Regions from separate parts of the Achromobacter sp. D7-1 genome, predicted to be linked through region 2. Evidence: riboswitches for the same ligand, from Rfam matches in the RefSeq annotation. Region 2 holds a riboswitch; the other holds the start of a gene.
What was found. A riboswitch is a leader RNA that binds a small molecule or an ion and turns the genes downstream of it on or off. The one in region 2 is predicted to bind glycine.

Region 1: linked by a shared signal. The riboswitch ahead of AC6LKD_RS03255 (D-amino acid dehydrogenase) and the one ahead of gcvT (glycine cleavage system aminomethyltransferase GcvT) in region 2 are both predicted to bind glycine.

What each region holds. Positions count from the first base shown of each region.
Region 1 is NZ_JCBAMT010000004.1:76,837-80,238, reverse strand. Features, by position in the region: gene AC6LKD_RS03255 (D-amino acid dehydrogenase) at 7-1,236, opposite strand; glycine riboswitch at 1,281-1,369, opposite strand; glycine riboswitch at 1,371-1,463, opposite strand; gene ampC (class C beta-lactamase) at 1,620-2,756, shown strand; gene AC6LKD_RS03245 (3-hydroxybutyryl-CoA dehydrogenase) at 2,774-3,402, opposite strand, start outside.
Region 2 is NZ_JCBAMT010000024.1:62,852-66,253, forward strand. Features, by position in the region: gene AC6LKD_RS13095 (superoxide dismutase) at 80-694, shown strand; gene AC6LKD_RS13100 (ZIP family metal transporter) at 725-1,618, shown strand; glycine riboswitch at 1,674-1,769, shown strand; glycine riboswitch at 1,805-1,927, shown strand; gene gcvT (glycine cleavage system aminomethyltransferase GcvT) at 2,014-3,114, shown strand; gene gcvH (glycine cleavage system protein GcvH) at 3,213-3,402, shown strand, end outside.

The DNA of each region.
Region 1 (3,402 bases), on a different contig from region 2:
ATCAGATCAAGCCTCGCCCAGTCGCATCCTCACGCTCGCCGCCAGCATCTGCGCCGTTGCCGCCGACAGCGTCCAGCCCAGATGCCCATGCCCCGTGTTGTAGAACACGCCCGGCCGCTTGCCGGGGCCGACGCGGGGCATCATGCTGGGCGTCATCGGGCGCAATCCGCACCAGGGCACCACGCGCGAGGTGCGGATGCCGGGGAAGTGCTTGCGGGTCCAGTCCACCAGCGGCTGCACGCGTTCGGCGCGGATGTCCATGTTGAAGCCGTTGAACTCCGCCGTACCGGCCACGCGGAAGCGGTCGCCGAGGCGGCTGGTGACGATCTTGGCGGCTTCGTCCAGCAGGCTGACCTGCGGCGCGGCGGCCTGGCTGGCGGCGTCGTCCAGGTGCACGCTGATGGAGTAGCCCTTGACCGGATAGATGTTGAGCCTGTCGCCCAGCTGCCTGGCGAACTGACGGCTGACGGCGCCGGCGCAGACGACGATGGCGTCGGCTTCATGCTGTTCGCGCCGCGCGCCGCCTTCGCGCGCGACGTCGAGCACGTAGGGCGCGCCGTCCAGGCTGATATTGCGGATGTCGGCATCCTGCGCGAAGCGCACGCCGCGGCGCTCGCAGGCGCGGGCCAGGCCGCTTGTGAACTTGTGGATGTCGCCGGTGGCATCCGAGGGCGTGTAGAAGCCGCCGTAGCAGGAGGTTTGCAACTTGGGTTCGATGTCGCGCGCTTCCTGGGGCGACACCGCGTAGCGCTCCAGCCCGCCTTCCTGCAGCAGGGCATTGGCGTGGCGCGCGGTCTCGAAGCTGGCGGCGTCGTGGTAGATGTGCAGGATGCCGCGGCGCTCCAGGTCGAAATCTATCCCTTCCTCTTCAGCCATGGCGTACAGATGCTGGCGCGCGGCGATGGCGAGGCGGGTGGTCTCGATGGTGTTCTTGCGGTAGTTGCGGATCTGCCCGATGAACTGCGCCAGCCAGGAATACTTGTGCCAGCTGAAGCGGGGATTGAGCAGCAGCGGGGCGTTGTGGCGTCCGAGCCAGCGCAGGCCCTTGATGATGGTCGCGGTACTGTTCCAGACCTCGGCGTTGCTGGCCGACAACTGGCCGCCGTTGGCGTAGGAAGTTTCCATGGCGGGGTAGCGCTGGCGGTCGTAGACGGTGACGTCGTATCCCAGTTTGCTCAGGGCATAGGCGGACGTGACGCCGGTGATACCGGCGCCAATGATGGCGATGCGGGGCATGATGGCTCCAGATTGGGTGGCCGCGGCCATCCGGCCGCAGCACCCCATCTGTCTCTGTACCTGAGAGCTTCACCCGCGGCGCAGGCGGCGGGTTCCCCTTCGGTGGGCGCGCTTGGCGCCTCTCTCCAGATTGTCTAGACCGCGCAGTCCTGTTTGCCTGAGAGTTTCCGGGGCGGTTGCTCCGTCGGCGCCTGCCGCGGGGGGCAGGTCTCTTCTGCGGGGTTTTGGATCGACGAGGCGAGGATAGCCAAAATCCACAGGAATGAGACCAAGGGTTAATACCAATGAATCGTCCCGTCGCGTTACGATGCATGCGCGCCGCCAGCCTAAGGTGCGGCGGAAATTCAACACCACATGGGATGACGAGAATGCGCTTGAACGGAATGTTGCGCACGGGATTGTTTGCGCTTGTGGCCGGCGGCTGCGCCGTGGCGCATGCCGGCCAGGCCAAGGTGGACCGCAAGGTCGACGAAGCGGCGCAGGCCGTCATGCGTGAACACGGCATCGCCGGCCTGTCGATCGCTATTACCCAGAACGGGACGCAGCGCTTCTACAACTACGGCGTGGCGTCCAAGGAAACGGGCAAGCCGGCCGGCAGCGATACGCTTTACGAAGTCGGGTCCATCAGCAAGACCTACACGGCGACCTTGGCCGGCTACGCGCAGGCGCGCGGCCGTCTCGCCTTGAGCGACAGCCCGGCCAAATACCTGCCCGAGCTGGCCGGCAGCAACTTCGCCAAGCTCAGCCTGATCAACCTGGGGACGCACACCACGGGCGGTTTTCCCCTGCAGGTGCCCGGCACGGTGCGGGACCAGGCGCAGTTGATGGCCTATCTCAAGGCCTGGAAGCCCGAGCATGCCGCCGGCACGTATCGCACCTACGCCAATCCCAGCATCGGCATGCTGGGCGTGATCGCCGCCAAGAGCCTGAACCGGCCGTTCAAGACGGCCATGGAGCGGGACCTGTTTCCCAAGCTGGGCCTGACCAGCACCTATATCGACGTGCCGCGCGCGAGGCTGGCGGACTACGCGCAGGGCTACAACAAGCAGGACGCTCCTGTGCGGGTGAATCCTGGCGTGCTGGCGGACGAAGCCTACGGCGTGAAGACCAGCGCGCGCGACCTGATCCGCTTCGTCGACGCGAACTTGGGCCTGAATGTGGCCGATGCCGAACTCCGCAACGCGATCGCGCAGACGCACGTCGGCTATTACCAGCTGGGCGACATGACCCAGGATCTGGTCTGGGAGCAGTTGCGCTATCCCGTGGCGCTGGACGCGTTATTGACGGCCAATGCCGGCAACTACAACAGCCAGAGCCAGGCCGTGACCGCGCTGAACCCGCCGCTGCCGCCGCAGGATGCCGTGTGGATCAACAAGACGGGTTCGACCAACGGCTTCGGCGGCTACGTGGCGTTTGTGCCGTCGAAGCAGCTGGGCATCGTGATACTGGCCAACCGGAACTATCCGAACGAGGCCCGGGTGCGGCTGGCCTACAAGATCCTGGGCGAACTGGATAAGTAGGCGCGCCGGCCTATGGACTAGCGCACGGGTGGCTGCCGCGCCGCGTCGAAGCGGGGCAGCATATCCATCACCTCCAGCCGCTTGCACAGCTGCGCCAGCCGCTCCATCTTGTAGGCGTTCACGTCCATGCCGGCATAGTCATAGAAGCCCTGGCCGTCGCGTAGTCCGTTGCGCCCTTGCTCCATGTTGCGGGCGATGACGGCGGGCGAGGCGAAGCGCGGATCGATGGCATCGGACAGGTAGCGCGAGGCGTAGTAGAGGATATCGCCGCCGCCCCAATCGATGAATTCCAGCAGGCCCAGCACCGAAAAGCGCAGGCCGAAGCCCAGGCGCACGGCGGTGTCGATGTCTTCGGCGCTGGCCACCCCTTCCTCCACCATGCGGGCGGCTTCATTCATGGCCAGGGCCTGGATGCGGGGCACGATGTAGCCGGCGGCGGGCGCGCATTGCACCGGCTTCTTGCCTGCCAGGCGCAGCACTTGCAGCAGGCCCTGCGTCGCGGCCTCGCTGGTTTGGGGGCCGCGGCTGACTTCCACCAGCGGTATCAGGTACGCGGGATTGAGCCAGTGTGCGTTCAGGAAGCGCTGCGGACTTTCCACCAGTTCCGCCAGTTCGGTGACGAGAAAAGTGGACGTGGTGGAAGCGA
Region 2 (3,402 bases):
TTAAATAAAAATACTTATCATTTATGTTTCTGATAATGATCCAAACCCTGAACAGGGGGCGGATTCCACGGAGACATGCATGGCCTACACCCTTCCGCCCCTGCCTTACGCCTACGACGCCCTGGAGCCTCACATCGACGCGATGACGATGGAGATCCACTACAGCAAGCACCATCAGACCTACGTCAACAGCCTGAACGCGGCGCTGGAGGGCGCGGGCATCGCCACTGACGAGCCGGTTGAATCCCTGGTGGCGCGGCTGGAGCAATTGCCCGAAGCCGTCCGCGGCGCGGTGCGCAACCATGGCGGCGGCCATGCGAACCACAGCCTGTTCTGGGCGGTCATGTCGCCCGAGGGCGGAGGCGAGCCGGATGGCGCCCTGGCGGCGGCCATCGAAGCCGAGCTTGGCGGCCTGGCCGCTTTCCGCGACGCTTTCACCAAGGCCGCGCTGACCCGTTTCGGCAGCGGTTGGGCCTGGCTCTCGGTCACGCCGGCCGGCAAGCTCACGGTGGAAAGCAGCGCCAACCAGGACAGCCCCCTGATGCAGGGCAATACGCCCATCCTGGGGCTGGACGTGTGGGAACACGCCTACTACCTGAAGTACCAGAACCGCCGGCCCGAGTACATCGGCGCCTTTTACAATGTCGTGAACTGGCCTGAAGTGGCGCGCCGCTACGCGGCGGCCCAGCGCTAAGCGCATTCCTGGCAAGGAGGGCAGCGGCACATGAATACTTTCAGCCGTCATCGCGTGCGGCCGGCGGCCACCAGCATCAGCGTGTGGACCCTGGCCGTATTGGTGGCCTGCCTGGGCCTGCACCAGCTGTGGGCCTATCTGGACGTGCGCGCGCCGCACGTCGCCGACGCCCTGCTGGGCGGTCTGGTGGCCGCCGCCGCCACGGCGCTGGGCACCCTGCCCATCCTGTTCGCCCGCAGCATTCCGCAAAAAGTGCAGGACAGCATGTTCGGTTTCGGCGCCGGCGTGATGCTGGCGGCCAGCGCTTTTTCGCTGGTGGCGCCCGGTATCGCGGCGGGTCGCGACCTGGGCTATGGCCCTTGGGGCGCCGGGCTGACGGTGGGCGCCGCCCTGCTGCTGGGGGCGGCGGTGCTGCTGCTCATGGACCGCACGCTGCCGCATGAGCATTTCATCAAGGGCAGGGAAGGCATCGAGGCGCATCGTCTGCGCCGCACCTGGCTGTTCGTTTTCGCCATTACCTTGCACAACCTGCCCGAGGGCCTGGCGATAGGCGTGGGCTATGCGGGCAACGACGCCATGCGCGGCACCGCGCTGGCCACCGGCATCGCGATCCAGGACATTCCCGAAGGCCTGGTGGTGGCCGTGGCGCTGCTGGCTGCGGGCTACCAGCGCGCGTTCGCCGTGGCGCTGGGCATGCTGTCCGGGCTGGTCGAACCGCTGGGGGCAGTATTGGGCGCCGCCGTGGTCGGCTGGTCCGAGCCGCTCTTGCCCTGGGGCCTGGGCTTCGCCGCCGGCGCCATGCTGTTCGTGATCAGCCACGAGATCATCCCGGAATCGCACCGCAAGGGGCATGAGGTCTACGCGACCTGCGGCCTGATGCTGGGCTTCGTGCTGATGATGCTGCTGGATACGGCGCTGGGTTGAGGCCCGCGCGGGCATTCCCTGGCCGCGGCTTTCGTTGTATGCTTGCGCCGCTGTCACGCATGTTGCGGGAGAGAGCGGCCTGTACGTCCGGCCGCCGCCGAAGGCGCAATTCGCCCGGAATCGCTCAGGTAACCCATACCGCCCATGCTTGCCCCGTCCCGGTTTTCTCACCGTGTGGACCCGGCAAAACAGTACTCTGGAGAGACCTGGCGCCGCCCCTGAACTAGGGACATAGCGAGCAGCCCAGGCGCCGAAGGTGCAAACCCGCCATGCGGGGCAACTCTCAGGCAAAAGGACAGAGGGGCGGAAGATTCAGCCGTAGTGCAGGCGCAGGCCGCCGTGCACCACCGGCATTCCGTAACCCTGGCAACACTGCCGTCCCGGAGTTTCCGCGCATGTCCGCAACCCTCAAACGCACCCCGCTGGCCGAAGAACACGTCGCCTCTGGCGCCCGCATGGTCGACTTCGGCGGCTGGGACATGCCGCTGGCCTACGGTTCGCAGCTGGAAGAACACCACGCCGTGCGCCAGGACGCCGGCATGTTCGACGTGTCGCACATGCTGAACGTCGACGTCATCGGCCCCGACGCCTATGCCTTTCTTCAGCGCCTGGTCGCCAACGACGTGGCCAAGCTCACCGTGCCCGGCAAGGCGCTGTATAGCTGCATGCTGAACCCCCAGGGCGGCGTGATCGACGACCTGATCATTTATTTCTTCGCCGCCGATGAATGGCGCGTGGTGGTCAACGCCGGCACCGCCGACAAGGACGTGGCCTGGATGCAGCGCGTCAAGCAGGCCGGCCAGTTCGACGTCGCCATCACGCCGCGCCGCGATTTGGCCATGGTGGCCGTGCAGGGCCCCAACGCCCGCGCCAAGGTCTGGGCCGCGCGCCCGGCGTGGCAAGCCGCCAGCGAGCCGCTGACCGCCTTCGTGGCCGCCCGCGTGGGCGACGACACTCTGGTGGCCCGCACTGGCTACACGGGCGAAGACGGTTTTGAAATCGTGCTGCCCGCCGCCGAGGTCGTGCAGCTGTGGCGCGACCTGGTCGCCCAAGGCGTGCGCCCTTGCGGCCTGGGCGCGCGCGACACGCTGCGCCTGGAAGCCGGCATGAATCTCTATGGCCAGGACATGGACGAGCTGACCCAGCCCGACCAGGCCGGCCTGACCTGGACCGTGTCCCTGAAAAACGCCGAGCGCCGCTTCATCGGCCGCGACGCGCTGGAACAATTCGCCACCCCCGCCACCTTCATCGGCCTGAAGCTGCAAGAGCGCGGCGTCATGCGCGCGCACATGGCCGTGCGCACCAAGCAAGGCACGGGCGAGCTCACCAGCGGCACCATGTCGCCCACGCTGGGCGTGTCGATCGGCTTCGCGCGGCTGCCGCAAGGCGTGAAGCCGGGCGATACGGTCGAGGTCGACATCCGCGGCAAATGGGTGCCTGCCCTGGCCTGCAAGTTGCCGTTCGTGCGTAACGGCAAAGCGGTCGAACACTCGTAAACTCGAAGCTTCGCGCGAGCCGCCGGCCCCTGGGGCGACGGCCGCCCGCGCGAGGCGCGCAACACCATTCATCTACCCGCATTCCCTCAGGAGTTCCCATGAGTCTGCCCACCGATCGCAAGTACACCGAGTCCCATGAATGGGTCAAAGCCGAAGGCGACGTGTTCGTCGTCGGCATCACCGATACCGCCCAGGATCAATTGGGCGATCTGGTCTTCGTCGGCGACGTGAAGGTCGGCGCCAAGCTGAACGCCGGTGAAACCGCTGGCGTGGTCGAATCGGTCAAGG